One region of the Methylobacterium synurae genome, then DNA from elsewhere that is predicted to be linked to it. Evidence: predicted binding sites of a transcription regulator. Region 1 holds the regulator's gene; each other region holds the start of a gene.
The links. The regulator PhoB, encoded in region 1, activates phosphate uptake and scavenging genes when phosphate is short. The targets are predictions, from matches to a motif close to TGTCATNNANCTGTCAT.

Region 1 (3,204 bases):
GCCGGGACCTGTCGCACCGCGTCTCGTTCCTCACTGCGGCGGCGCCCCCGCCCGAGGCCGTGCTCGCCGGGATGGCGGAGGCGGGATTCGACGTCACCCACGTCTACGGGCTGACCGAGACCTACGGCCCGGCGGTGGTGAACGAGTGGCACGCCGACTGGAACGCCTTGGGCAAGGACGAGCAGGCCGCCCGCAAGGCGCGCCAGGGCGTGCGCTACCCGCCGCTCGAGGCGCTGGACGTGCTCGATCCCGAGACGATGCAGCCGGTGCCCGCCGACGGCGAGACGCTGGGCGAAGTGATGTTCCGCGGCAACGTGGTGATGCGCGGCTACCTCAAGAACCCGACAGCCACCGAGGCCGCCTTCGCGGGCGGCTGGTTCCATTCGGGCGATCTCGGGGTGAAGCACCCGGACGGCTACATCCAGCTCAAGGATCGCTCGAAGGACATCATCATCTCAGGGGGCGAGAACATCTCGTCGATCGAGGTCGAGGAGGCCCTGTTCAAGCACCCGGCGGTGGCCGCCGCCGCCGTGGTCGCCAAGCCCGACGAGAAATGGGGCGAGACGCCGTGCGCCTTCGTCGAACTGAAAGGCTCCGAGATGGTCTCGGCCGAGGAGCTGATCGGCTGGTGCCGCCAGTCGCTGGCCGGCTTCAAGGTGCCCAGGCACGTCGTCTTCACGGAACTGCCGAAGACCTCGACCGGCAAGGTGCAGAAATTCGTGCTGCGGGAGATGGCGAAGGCGTTGTGAGACGGGTTCGACCTGAACTGTTCCGGCCGCAATAAAGGGCGGGATCCCCCTCTTCGCCGTGGATGCAGGGCTGTCCGGGGAAAGAAAGTATCGCTGGTCTTGAACCCTCCCCCCTCTGCGGGGGAGGGTGCCCGGCGGCGCCGGGCGGGAGAGGGGAACCACGCTTCCGGATGAGGCGGAACCGTTCTGACTGGCGCCCTCTGAATCAGCGTCGCGCTGCCCCTCTCCCGGCCTGCTCCGCAGGCCACCCTCCCCCGCAGAGGCTAGCGTGTTCACACTTCTCGGTTCGAGAGCTTCTCCGGTGAAGGTCGCGCGCCTCTCCTCCCCCCGGCGATCCCGGGCTTGCCCGGAATCGCTGCAAGTTGTGGGGAGGAGTTGGAGGTGGGGGTGGTGCCGCGTAGAGCGCGAGGCTACTCCGGCACCACCCCCATCCCTAACCCCTCCCCACAAGGGGGAGGGGAAAGCGCGCATATTTACAGAGGGTTAGCTCACGAAGGAGAAGTGTGAATCCGCTAGCCCGCAGAGGGGGGAGGGGGAACTTGCGCTCTTCTTGCCGCGAACAGTTCACACGAAGACCGTATCACGCCTCCGGCGCGAACATCTCGTCGAACGAGTAGCCCGAGCCCCGCACGGTGCGGATCGGGTCGCTGTCGCGGCCGCGGTTGATCGCCTTGCGCAGGCGGCCGATATGCACGTCGACGGTGCGCTCGTCGATGTAGACGTCGTGGCCCCATACGCCGTCGAGCAGCTGCTCGCGGGAGAACACCCGGCCGGGGCTCTGCATCAGGAATTCGAGCAGCTTGAACTCGGTCGGGCCGAGATGCAGCTCGCGACCGTCGCGGCGGACGCGGTGGCTGACCCGGTCGAGCTCGATGTCGCCGGCGATCAGGAGGTCGGCGACGTGGGCGGGCTTGGCCCGCCGCAGGAGCGCCCGCACCCGCGCCAGCAGTTCCGGCACCGAGAACGGCTTGACGATGTAGTCGTCGGCACCGGTGGCGAGGCCCCGCACCCGGTCGCCCTCCTCGCCGCGGGCCGTCAGCATGATCACCGGCAGCCGCTCGGTCTCGCGGCGGGCGCGGATGCGCCGGCACAGTTCGATGCCGGACAGGCCCGGCATCATCCAGTCGAGGAGGACGAGGTCCGGCACCTGCTCGCGCAGGCGGATATCCGCCTCGTCGCCCCGGGCGACGGCGTCGACCTCGAAGCCCTCGGCCTCGAGGTTGTAGCGCAGGAGGAGGGTGAGGGCTTCCTCGTCCTCGACGATCAGGATGCGGGTACTCATCGGGGGCACTCAGGCGGGGCGGGGGTAAAGGCCCGCCGGGCCGCAAGGCCCGGACGGGCGTCGCCCTCAAGCCTCGGGCGGGGTGTCGAGGGTGGCGAAGCTCGAACGGTCGTTCTTCGGACGCTCGGTCGGCAGGGTCTCGCCGGTGGCGAGGTAGTGGATGGTCTCGGCGATGTTGGTGGTGTGGTCGCCGATGCGCTCGACGTTCTTGGCGCAGAACAGCAGGTGCGTGCAGAACGTGATGTTGCGCGGATCCTCCATCATGTAGGTCAGGAGTTCGCGGAACAGCGAGGTGTAGAGCGCGTCGATGCCGCCGTCCCGGGCCCAGACGTCGAGGGCCGCGACGGTGTCCTGGGTGGCGTAGGCGTCGAGCACGTCCTTGAGCTGCTCCTGGACCAGCTCGTTCATGTGCTCCACGCCGACGACGATCTTCTGCAGCTGGACCTGGTCGGCGATGGCGACGACGCGCTTGGCGACGTTCTTGGCCAGATCCCCGATGCGTTCGAGGTCGCCCGAGACGCGGATCGCCGAGATCGTCTCGCGCAGGTCGACCGCGAGCGGCTGACGGCGGGCGATGAGGAGGATGGCCTTCTCCTCGATCTCGCGCTGCAGCCCGTCGAGACGCTGGTCGGTGGCGATCACCGCCTGGGCGAGGGCGGCGTCGCGGCGCAGGAGCGCTTGGCCGGAATCGGCCACCATCTTTTCGGCGATGCCGCCCATCTCGGCGATGCTGCGCCGCAGGTTCTGCAACTCCTGATCGTAGGAGGTGACGATGTGGCTCGACATGGGATCTGGCTCCTCGCGCGGAGGTGGAGCGTAGGCTTGTGCCGGCCCGGCAGACCGGGCCGGCGGATGATCGCGTCAGGCCTCAGCCGAACCGGCCGGTGATGTAGTCCTGGGTCTGGCGCTTCGACGGGTTCATGAACAGCCGGTTGGTCGGCCCGAACTCGATCAGCTCGCCGAGATACATGAAGGCGGTGAACTGCGAGATGCGCGCCGCCTGCTGCATGTTGTGGGTGACGATGGCGATGGTGAACTCGCCCCGCAGCTGCTCGATCAGTTCCTCGATGCGGCCGGTCGAGATCGGGTCGAGGGCCGAGGTCGGCTCGTCGAACAGGATCACCTCCGGGCGCTGCGCCACCGTGCGGGCGATGCAGAGGCGCTGCTGCTGGC
Region 2 (3,204 bases), 5.3 Mb from region 1:
AATTGCGAGGTCTCGGCTCCCTCGATGGTCCAGTGGCCGGAATTGTGCACCCGCGGGGCGATCTCGTTGACCACCACGCTCGCCCGGCCGTCGGCGCCGCGCACCAGGAACATCTCGACCGCCAGCACGCCGACATAGCCGAGCGCGTCGGCGATCCTGCGGGCGATCTCGACCGCTTCCGCGGCGGTCTCGGGCGCCATGCCGGGGGCCGGCACCACCGTGCGGGCGAGGATGTGGTGGCGGTGCTCGTTGGCGCACGGGCTGTAGGCCGAGAAGCGCCCTTCCGCGTTGCGGGCGGCGACCACCGACACCTCGGCCTCGAACGGCACGAAGCCTTCGAGGATGCAGGGCTGGTCGCGCAGGGACGCCATCACGGCGGCGGGATCGGCGACCGCCTCGCGCAGCATCACCTGCCCCTTGCCGTCATAGCCGAAGCGCCGGGTCTTCAGCACCGCCGGCAGGCCGATCTCCCTGATCGCCTCGGCGAGGCCCGCCGCGTCGTCCACCGCCCGGAACGGCGCCACCGGGATGCCGAGGCCGGCGACGAAGCTTTTTTCCGTCAGCCGATCCTGGGTGGTGGCGAGCGCCGAGGCGCTCGGATGCAGCGGCCGGCGCGCCGCCAGGATCTCGGCCGCGGCACTCGGAATGTTCTCGAACTCGTACGTCACCACGTCGACGGAATCGGCGAAGGCCCGGAGCGCCGCCGCGTCGTCGTAAGCCGCGATCGTGCGCCGTCCCGCCACCTCGAAGGCCGGGCTGTCGGGATCGGGGCAGTAGATATGGCATTTCAGCCCGTACTGCGCCGCCGCGACCGCGATCATGCGGCCGAGCTGGCCGCCGCCGATGATTCCGATGGTCGCGCCCGGCGCGATGGGGGGCGTGATGCTCACGGGGCGCTCGTATCCGGGTGTTCGGCCACCGCGGCGCTCTGGCGGGCGCGCCAGGCGTCGAGCCGGCCGGCGAGGTCGTCGTCGGTCAGGGCGAGGACGGCAGCGGCCAGCAGGGCGGCGTTGACGGCGCCGGCCCGGCCGATCGCCAGCGTGCCGACCGGGATGCCGGCCGGCATCTGCACGATCGACAGGAGGCTGTCCTGGCCCGACAGCGCCTTCGATTCGACCGGCACGCCGAAGACCGGCAGCGGCGTCATCGCGGCCGCCATGCCGGGCAGGTGGGCGGCGCCGCCGGCGCCGGCGATCACCACCCGGAAGCCCGCGGCCTTGGCGCCCTTGGCGAAGGCGACCAGGCGGTCGGGGGTGCGGTGGGCCGAGACGATGCGGGCCTCGTAGGGAATGCCGAGCGCATCGAGCGTCTCGGCGGCGTGGCGCATCGTGGCCCAGTCCGACTGGCTGCCCATGATCACCGCGACGGGGGGCGATGCCGCCATCGTCAAGCGCATCCTCCAGAAAGCGCTGCCAGGCCGCGAGCGGGCCGCAGCCGATCCTGTCGCAGTAGCGACGCATTTGCATTCGTGCAAGCCGAGTGCAAATGCCCGGCCGACCCGTCAGGCGATGATGTCCGGGGTCAGCTGGTCCTCCAGGAACGAGATGCGGTCGCGAAGCGCCAGCTTGCGCTTCTTGAGCCGCTGGAGCTGCAGGCGGTCGCCGGCCATGACCCCGGACAGGGCCTCGATCGCGTCGTCGAGGTCGCGATGCTCCTCCCGGAGCCGCGCCAGCTCGGTCTCGAATTCCTCCGTCGATTCCGCACTCAACTCGAACGCCATCGCCGCCCCAAGTTCTGGAGATATGCCCCTGGAAATATGCGGCGAAGCATGAACCAGGCCCCTGCCTCCGGCAAGGGCGTCGCGAGTGTGTCGGCAGGGTTGTGCAGCCCCTCCTTGGCCGGGCTCCTTGGCCGGGTGCTGCGGTGCACATTACGCAAATGCAATACGGAATGCCTTAGACATCGGCCGCGGGCTGTGGCAGGCTCCGTGTGTCACCTACATGACAGGAGGCAATGGCTGATGTCGCTGAACACGCATCTCTCCGAGCTTGAGCGTAAGCACGAATCGTTGGAGCGCGAGATCCAGGACGCAATCACCCACCTCTCCACAGACGACTTGCGAGTTGTAGAACTCAAGCGGCGAAAGCTTCACCTGAAGGATGAGATCAGTCGCCTGCGGACGACGTCCACCCGCGTGATGCACTAGCCCGGAAAAATTCTCCAGCGCCGCCGCGCCAGCGTTCGACGCGGCGGCCCCTGACTGGAGGACATTCGCCTAGCCCCGGCACCGTCGGAGCCGCCCGACCCGGGCGATTGAAGTCTTCCTTCTTTCTTGTCCTTCTCCGTCGCTATTTCGACGCACCATTTCTTAGATGGGACTGCAAGATTTCGTTTTTAACTGCAGGTTGCCTCGCCTTGCCGGCCGATGTGTCCGGTAGACCTTTCGCATCGACTCGACGACGCCCAGACCTGCAGCAAGCTCTCGGGCCGCGGTCGAGGGATCCTTTTTGGCCTGTTTTGCATCGGCGTGACGGCTATCGCGCCAGAATCCTCCCCCTACGAAACTCTGGCTTGCCCGAGTTTCGCATCCCTGTGCCCAAATCAGGCAAGTCCGGTTTGGGAGGGGGGAGGGTGCCCCTCGGATGCGGGGCGGGACGGGGGGCGACGCTTCCGGAGAGGTCGCGACATTCAAGGGCACGTCTGGATCAGCGCCGCGCTGCCCCACTCCCGGCCCTACTGACGCGGGGGTCGCCCTCCCCCGCAGATGCTGGCTGATTCACACTTTTCCTCTGAGGTCTAACTATCTGTCAGTATATGCGCCTCCCCTCCCCACAGGGGGAGGCGCACTATCTTCAAAGGAAGAAGCACCGGACCGAGATGTGTGAATGCAATAGCCCGCAAAGGGGGAGGGTTGCTGAGCGGCGTCTGTCGACATGCACCAAGTTACCTTCTGGTGCCATGAGCCCTGATGTTCGTCCATTCGCGGGCTGACCCCTCTCCAGCCGCTCGCGAAGCGACCGGACGATCGCGGAGTCGACAAAGCGGGCAAGCGGATTGCACCATCCCGCACAAGCGGTGATTCGGAATCCAGGCGCCGCTACTGCAAGTCCCTGGCGGTACTCGGCGGCTGGTCGTGCCAGCGGCTCCAGGCCCGGCGGAGCTGGCGCGGCGAGGCGAAGCCGGCCCGCTCGGCCACGCGCTCCATGTCGAGGCGGGTCCGGGCCAGCAGGTCGCGGGCGAGCGCCACCCGCAAGCCGTTGATGT
Region 3 (3,204 bases), 1.3 Mb from region 1:
ACCGCGCTCAGCCGCGCGACGTCGTTGGCATCGTCGGCACCGCCGATGACCCGCTGGTCGCCCTCGTTGGCGGTGACGAAGTAGGTCGCGCCGCCAGTGGTGAACGACGCGATGCTGTCGGGCTGGAGCAGGCCGAGGATCGGCGTGCCGGCGGGCGTCGCGGCGATCCGGATCGAGGCGGTGCCGCCCGGCCCGTCGCGGTCGGAGGCGTCGAACTCGTTGCCGGGCAGCGAATGATCGACCGCGCCGAGCGGCTGGATCGCGATCGGCGCCGTGCCGGGATTGGTGAGGTCGATCACCGCGACACCGTTCACCTCCTGGAGGGTGACGTAGGCGAAGCGGTTGTCGGGCGAGATCGCGATGTATTCGGGCTCGATGTCGGCGGACGCGGCCTTGCCGGGCGTGATCGCGAGGCCGCGGGCGCGCAAGGTCGCCTCGGCGCCGTCGAGCCCGGTGAACCCGACGGTCGTGGCGACCGAGGCACTGGCCGCGCCGCCCGAGACGTCGATGATCGAGACGCCCCCGACCGGGTTGCTGGCGGCGCTCGCCTGCTCGCCCTCGTTGGCGACGAGGAGGCGGGTGCCGTCGCGGGTGAACACCAGCTGGTCGGGACCGACCCCGACGGTGAGCGAGCGCAGCAGCGTGCCGTCGGCGTTGAACAGCGCGACGCGGCCCGGCGCGTCCCCGGTCGCATTGGCGTAGGCCACCGCCACGAGGCCGTTGAAGACCGCGACCGAGTTCACCGCGCCGTATTGCTCGAGGCCAGAGAGCAGGATCTCGCCGGTCTTGGCGAGGGAGCCGGCGGCGTCGAGCGCCACGATCTCGATGCGGTTCTCGTTGGTGTTCTGGACGTAGAGCCGGCTGGTGGTCGCATCGTAGGCCACCACCTCGGCGTTCGGCGCGACCGTCGTCGCCGGATCGTTGGTGGTGGCGTAGGCGCCGAGCCGCACGAGCTGGAGCGCGTTGGTGGCGCTCGGCGGGGTCGTGGCGGTCGCGCCCGACAGGCCCTGGAGCGAGGGCGCGGCGTCGTAGATCGCCGTGCCGCCGATCCGGGTGCCGGTATCGTCGTTGAGGATCGTTCCGGTGCCCTGGCCCTTCGCCACCGTGGCGCCCGAGACGTTCGCGACGCTCACCGTGAAGGTTTCCGTCGGCTCGACCACCGTGTCGCCGGTGATGTCGACCGCGAAGGTCGCGCGGGTCTCGCCGGCCGCGATGGTCTGGCGGGTGAGGCTGCGGGCGGTGTAGTCGCTGCCGGCCGTGGCCGTGCCGTCGGCGGTGGCGATGTCGAAGGTCACGCCGCCGGCGGGCGCCGCCGCGCTGAGCGACACCGTGAAGGTGAGCTGCTTGGTGCCTGCATCGCCCTCGCTCGCCTGGACGTCGTCGATCGACAGGGTCGGCAGGGATTGCGCCGCGGTCACCGTGAAGGGAGCGTAGGCGGCGTCGCCGACCCGGGTGGTGGTGTTCTGGGTCCAGGACGAGGTCGTGCCGATGGAGGCCAGGATCTGGTCGCGGGTGCCCGAGGTCGGGCCGGCATAGCGACCGTTGGCGGAGGGGAGCGCAACGGCGCTCTGGCCCAGCGTCAGGCCCGGCGGCAGGGCCGAGGTGCCGGCGCTGGTGGCGTTGCCGGCAAACGTGGTGCCGCCATCGGCGAAGTTGATCGCGTACAGGAAGGTCGGGCTCGCGGCCGCGCCCTGATAGGCCAGGATCTGGTCGCCCGAGGCGTTGAGCGCGAAGTTCTGCGCCGTGAAGACCGGCGAGTTGGTGCCGCCGGCGGCGCTGTCGGTGGTCGGGCGGATCACCGTGCCGGCGGCGAGCGCCGAGGGCGCCGTGTAGGTGTAGGTGCCCTCGCCGGTGCGGAAGGCGCCGGTGCTGGAGCTCCAGCCGTTATCGGTGAAGCTGATGGCCGTTCCGGCCTCGACGTCGCGCAACACCACGAAGGCGAAATCGTCCGGGTTGGTGGCGTCGTAGCCGACGATGGCGATGTCGCCGGCGGCAAGCGTCGTGGCCATGGATTCCAGTGTCTCCGGGCGCGCACGAGGAGCGGCGGCGCCCGAGGCGGCACCACCCGTCAGCGCGAGGCTGTTAGGGCTTATCGGGGAGGGAAAGCGCGCAAGCGGCACCGGGCTCGCGGCGAACGTTCGACGTATCGGACCGGTCGGCGAGGCTGCCTTGTTACAGCATGTTTCGGACTGTGTTCGTTCTGTATGAGTGTTTTGCGACAGTGCTGTGAAGGTTGCCGGGCCGTGAAGGCCAGCCTGTCGCCTCTCCGCGGCGACGGGCGATGGTCGTATCGTTTCCCGGCAAACTATCTTTTCGACGATCCGTCGTTCGCGACGGCAACGCGGCACGAAAAAGCCCCGCCGTCGATCTCTCGACGACGGGGCGCGATCGCCTTGGAGCATTTTCCGACGAAATGGATGCCGTTTCGTCGTAGACAATGCCGCAAAATCAAGAATCTAGAGATCGTCGCGATTGCAAAGCGGTCGTGAAGCGCCCTAGAAAAGCCGGCCGGAGGGTTCTACTGCGTCCCGCCCTTGGCTTCCTTCTGGAATTCCTCGATCACGTCCTTGCCGACGCGCTTCGCCATGTCGGCGGTGACCGGCTCCAGGGCCGCCTTCCACGCCGCCTTCTCGTCGGGAGTGAGTTCGATGAAGGTAGTCCGACCGGACTTCTTCATCTCGTCGAGGGCGTCGGCATTGTCCTTGTCGGCGACCTGGTTGGCGTAGGCGGTCGCCTCCGTCATCGCCTTGTCGAGCTCGGTCCGGATCTCGGACGGCAGCCCGTCCCAGAACTTCTTGTTGGTGATCACTGCGTAGCCGATATAGCCGTGATCGGACAGCGTGATGTATTTCTGCACCTCGTGGTGCTTCTGGGTGAACATGTTCGAAGGCGTGTTCTCCGAGCCGTCGACCACGCCGGTCTGCATGCCTTGGTAGACCTCCGAGAAGGCCATCACCTGCGGGATCGCACCGAGCGCGCGGAACTGCGCCTCCAGCACCTTCGAGGACTGGATCCGCATCTTCAGGCCGCGGAAATCCGCCGGCATCCGCAGCGGCTTGTTGGCGCTCATCACCTTGAAGCCGTTGTCCCAATAGGCGAGCCCGGTGATGCCCTTCGATTGCAGCTTGTCGAACAGGCGCTTGCCGAGCGCCCCGTCGGTGACCCGGCGCAGGGCCGCCTTGTCGGGCAGGATGTAGGGCAGGT
Region 4 (3,204 bases), 1.4 Mb from region 1:
ACGTCGCGCTCGACGTGATGGTCGAGCGGGCGCGGGAACTCGAGGACGAGGCCGGCCGGATGGTGATCCGCAACGGCGCGATCCTCGCCGCCGCCCTGGCCCTGTCGATCTTCGGCCTCGTCTGCGTGGTCCGCGGCGTGCTGCAGCCGATCCGGGCGATGACCCGCGGCATGGGCGAGCTGGCCGCCGGCCGGCTCGACGTCGCGGTGCCCGGGCTCGGGCGTCGCGACGAGATCGGCGAGATGGCCGAGGCCATGCGGGTGTTCAAGGACGCGATGAGTCAGGCCCGCCGCCTCGAGGCCGAGACCGCGCAGGCGCGCCTCTCGGCGGAGACGCAGAGGCTCGCCGGGATGCGCGAGATGGCCGACAGCTTCGAGGCGACGATCGGCGGCGTGGTCGACACGGTGTCGTCCTCGGCGGTCCAGCTGCAGGCGACCGCCCGGTCGATGAATGCGGCGGCGACCCGCACGACGAACGAGTCCGGCGCCGCCTCGGGCGGTGCCCGGGAGGTGTCCGGGCATGTCGGCGGTGTCGCCGACGCCGCCGGCCGGCTCGGCGAATCCGTCGCCGAGATCGGGCGCCGGGCCTCCGCCTCGGCGGACCTCGCCCGGACCGCGACCGACGAGGCCGGCCGCACGGCCGAGCTGGTGCAGGAACTGAACGGTGCGGTGGGCAAGATCGGCGATGTCGTCGGCATCATCGCCACCATCGCCAGCCAGACCAACCTGCTGGCGCTCAACGCCACGATCGAGGCGGCCCGGGCCGGGGAGGCGGGGCGGGGCTTCTCGGTCGTCGCCGCAGAGGTGAAGGAACTCGCCAACCAGACCGCCAAGGCCACCGACGAAATCTCCTCGCAGATCGCCCGGATCCAGGGCTCGACCGCGCAGGCGGTGTCGGCGATCGGCGGCTTCGACGCGCGGATCCGCGAGATCAGCACCGTGACGCGTTCGATCGCCGCCGCGGTCGAGGCGCAGGGCGTCGCCACGCGCGACATCGTGCACAACGCCTCGCACGCGGCGACGGGAGCCCGCAGGGTGACCGAGACGATCGACGGCGTCGCCGGTACGGCGGGCGAGACCGGCGCCGCCGCCGACCAGGTGCTCGCCGCGGCCTCGGCCCTGTCGCACCAGTCCGAGGACCTGCGCCGGGGCGTCTCCCGCTTCCTGGAGCGCGTGCGGGCCGCCTGAGCCGGCAGAACGACCGCGAGGCCGTCACCGAACCGTCAAGGAGGCGTGATTGCCTCGGCACAGATCAACGCGCAGCCCCTATCCGCCCCGGCGGGTGGGGCTGCCGGGAGGACGAGGGCCGCGATGACGGATCACACCACCCTGACCCGGCGTACCACCCTGGCCGGGGCGACGGCCCTGGCGCTCGCTCCCCTCGCGGCCTTGGCACAGGGCGCTCCGGGTGCGGGGCCGGGACACGCGCAAGGCGAGGGACGAGCGCCCGCACAGGTCGCCGGCATCGTCTACGAGGATCGCGGGGCCAAGGGCCGGCGCGGGCCCGACGATCCGGGGCTGCCCGACGTGCTGGTCTCGAACGGCCGCGAGGTGGCCCGCACCGACGCGCAGGGACGCTACACCCTGCCGGTCGGCGACGAGGTGGTGATCTTCGTCGTCAAGCCGACCGGTTTCGCCCTGCCGCCGGGGCCCGACGGGCTGCCGCATTTCTCGTACCTGCACCAGCCGGCCGGCACCCCGGCGGATCTCTCGCTCCGCTATCCCGGCATCGCGCCGACCGGACCGCTGCCGTCATCCGTCGATTTCGGCCTGGTGCGCCGCCCGGAAAGCGGCGACTTCGACGTCGTGCTGTTCACCGATCCCCAGCCGGAAAGCCACGCCGAGCTGACCTTCGTGCGCGACACCGCCATCGCCCGGGTGCTCGGCCTGCGGGGCGAGTTCGGCAAGGTGGCGTTCGGAATGACGACGGGCGACGTGTTGTTCGACGATCTCTCGCTCTATCCGCGCCAGAACCGGCTCATCGCGCAGGTGGGCGTGCCGTGGTTCCACATCGGCGGCAACCATGACCTCAACTTCGAGGCGCCGGACGCCCGCCATTCGCGCGAGACCTTCAAGCGCAGCTTCGGCGCGCCGTACTACGCGCTGGAACACGGCGGCGTGCTGTTCCTGATGCTCGACAACGTCCATTATCTCGGGGCCGCCACCGCGACGGCGGGCCGGGGCGGGCGCTACGAGGGCCGGATCGGCGAGCGTCAGCTCGCCTTCGTGGAGAACCTGCTGGCGCAGGTGCCGAAGGACCGCCTGGTGGTGGTGGCGATGCACATCCCGCTCGCCAGCGATCTCGGGCCGGACGATCCCGGCATCGGCACCGCCGACCGGGCGCAGCTGCTGCGGCTGCTGGCCGGGCGGCCGTCCTTCAGCGTCTCGGGCCACACCCACACCACCGAGCACCACTACCTCGGGTCGGACGGCCGGCCCGGCGCCCCGGGCGACGACGCCCACCATCACCATGTGCTCACCGCCGTCTCGGGCTCGTGGTGGAGCGGTCCGCCGGACCGGCGCGGCATCGCCACCGCCGACAGCCGCGACGGCACGCCGCACGGATTCCACGTGCTCGGCATCACCGGCGGCCGGCACTACACCACCCGCTACGTCCCGGCGAGCGACGATGCCGGCCGCCAGATGCGGATCGTGCTGGAGAGCCAGTTCCACGCCGACGACCTCGCCCGCCTGCCCGATACGCGGCTCTACGAATTGCTCGGCGCGACGATTCCGGCCGAGAGCGCCGGTGCGACGAACGTGGTGGTCAACCTGTTCGACGGCGGGCCGCGCAGTCGGGTGACATTCCGCATCGGCGATCGTCCGCTCGTGCCGATGACGCGGGTGCGCCGGCCGGACCCGTTCGTCGCCGCCCTCTATGCCCGCAACGCGGCGACCAGGAAGTCCTGGGTGAAGGCCGAGCCGTGCTCGCATCTCTGGGTGGCGCGGCTGCCGCGGGACCTCGCGGCCGGCACCCACCGCCTCACCGTCGAGGCGACCGACGAGTACGGCCGCGCGCATCGCGACGCGCTGGTGCTCGAAGTGCTGGACGGGGCGGCGAGGGCTGGCTAGCGCATCGTTCGACGAAGCGGAGGACCGGTTCGTCGATAAGGAAATGCCGCAAGATCAGGGATCTGAGGCACTGCCCGGATGGCAGCGCGACCGGGCAGTGCTCCAGCGGCGGATTCTACAGCCGGCTGGGCAG

Region 2: the regulator PhoB is predicted to act here: its motif matches at 1,930-1,946, upstream of HBB12_RS03960 (YdcH family protein).
Region 3: the regulator PhoB is predicted to act here: its motif matches at 2,205-2,221, upstream of HBB12_RS22655 (ExeM/NucH family extracellular endonuclease).
Region 4: the regulator PhoB is predicted to act here: its motif matches at 1,210-1,226, upstream of HBB12_RS22065 (calcineurin-like phosphoesterase C-terminal domain-containing protein).

Annotation. Positions count from the first base shown of each region.
Region 1 covers NZ_JAAQRC020000001.1:6,218,739-6,221,942, forward strand. The annotation lists gene HBB12_RS28485 (acyl-CoA synthetase) at 1-749, shown strand, start outside; gene phoB (phosphate regulon transcriptional regulator PhoB) at 1,330-2,031, opposite strand; gene phoU (phosphate signaling complex protein PhoU) at 2,098-2,817, opposite strand; gene pstB (phosphate ABC transporter ATP-binding protein PstB) at 2,900-3,204, opposite strand, start outside.
Region 2 covers NZ_JAAQRC020000001.1:873,341-876,544, forward strand. The annotation lists gene HBB12_RS03945 (5-(carboxyamino)imidazole ribonucleotide synthase) at 1-890, opposite strand, end outside; gene purE (5-(carboxyamino)imidazole ribonucleotide mutase) at 887-1,384, opposite strand; gene HBB12_RS03955 (YdcH family protein) at 1,502-1,720, opposite strand; gene HBB12_RS03960 (YdcH family protein) at 1,961-2,146, shown strand; gene HBB12_RS03965 (GlxA family transcriptional regulator) at 3,038-3,204, opposite strand, start outside.
Region 3 covers NZ_JAAQRC020000001.1:4,940,165-4,943,368, forward strand. The annotation lists gene HBB12_RS22655 (ExeM/NucH family extracellular endonuclease) at 1-2,009, opposite strand, end outside; gene HBB12_RS22660 (hypothetical protein) at 2,244-2,489, shown strand; gene HBB12_RS22665 (TRAP transporter substrate-binding protein) at 2,519-3,204, opposite strand, start outside.
Region 4 covers NZ_JAAQRC020000001.1:4,789,268-4,792,471, reverse strand. The annotation lists gene HBB12_RS22070 (methyl-accepting chemotaxis protein) at 1-1,187, shown strand, start outside; gene HBB12_RS22065 (calcineurin-like phosphoesterase C-terminal domain-containing protein) at 1,311-3,071, shown strand; gene HBB12_RS22060 (hypothetical protein) at 3,187-3,204, opposite strand, start outside.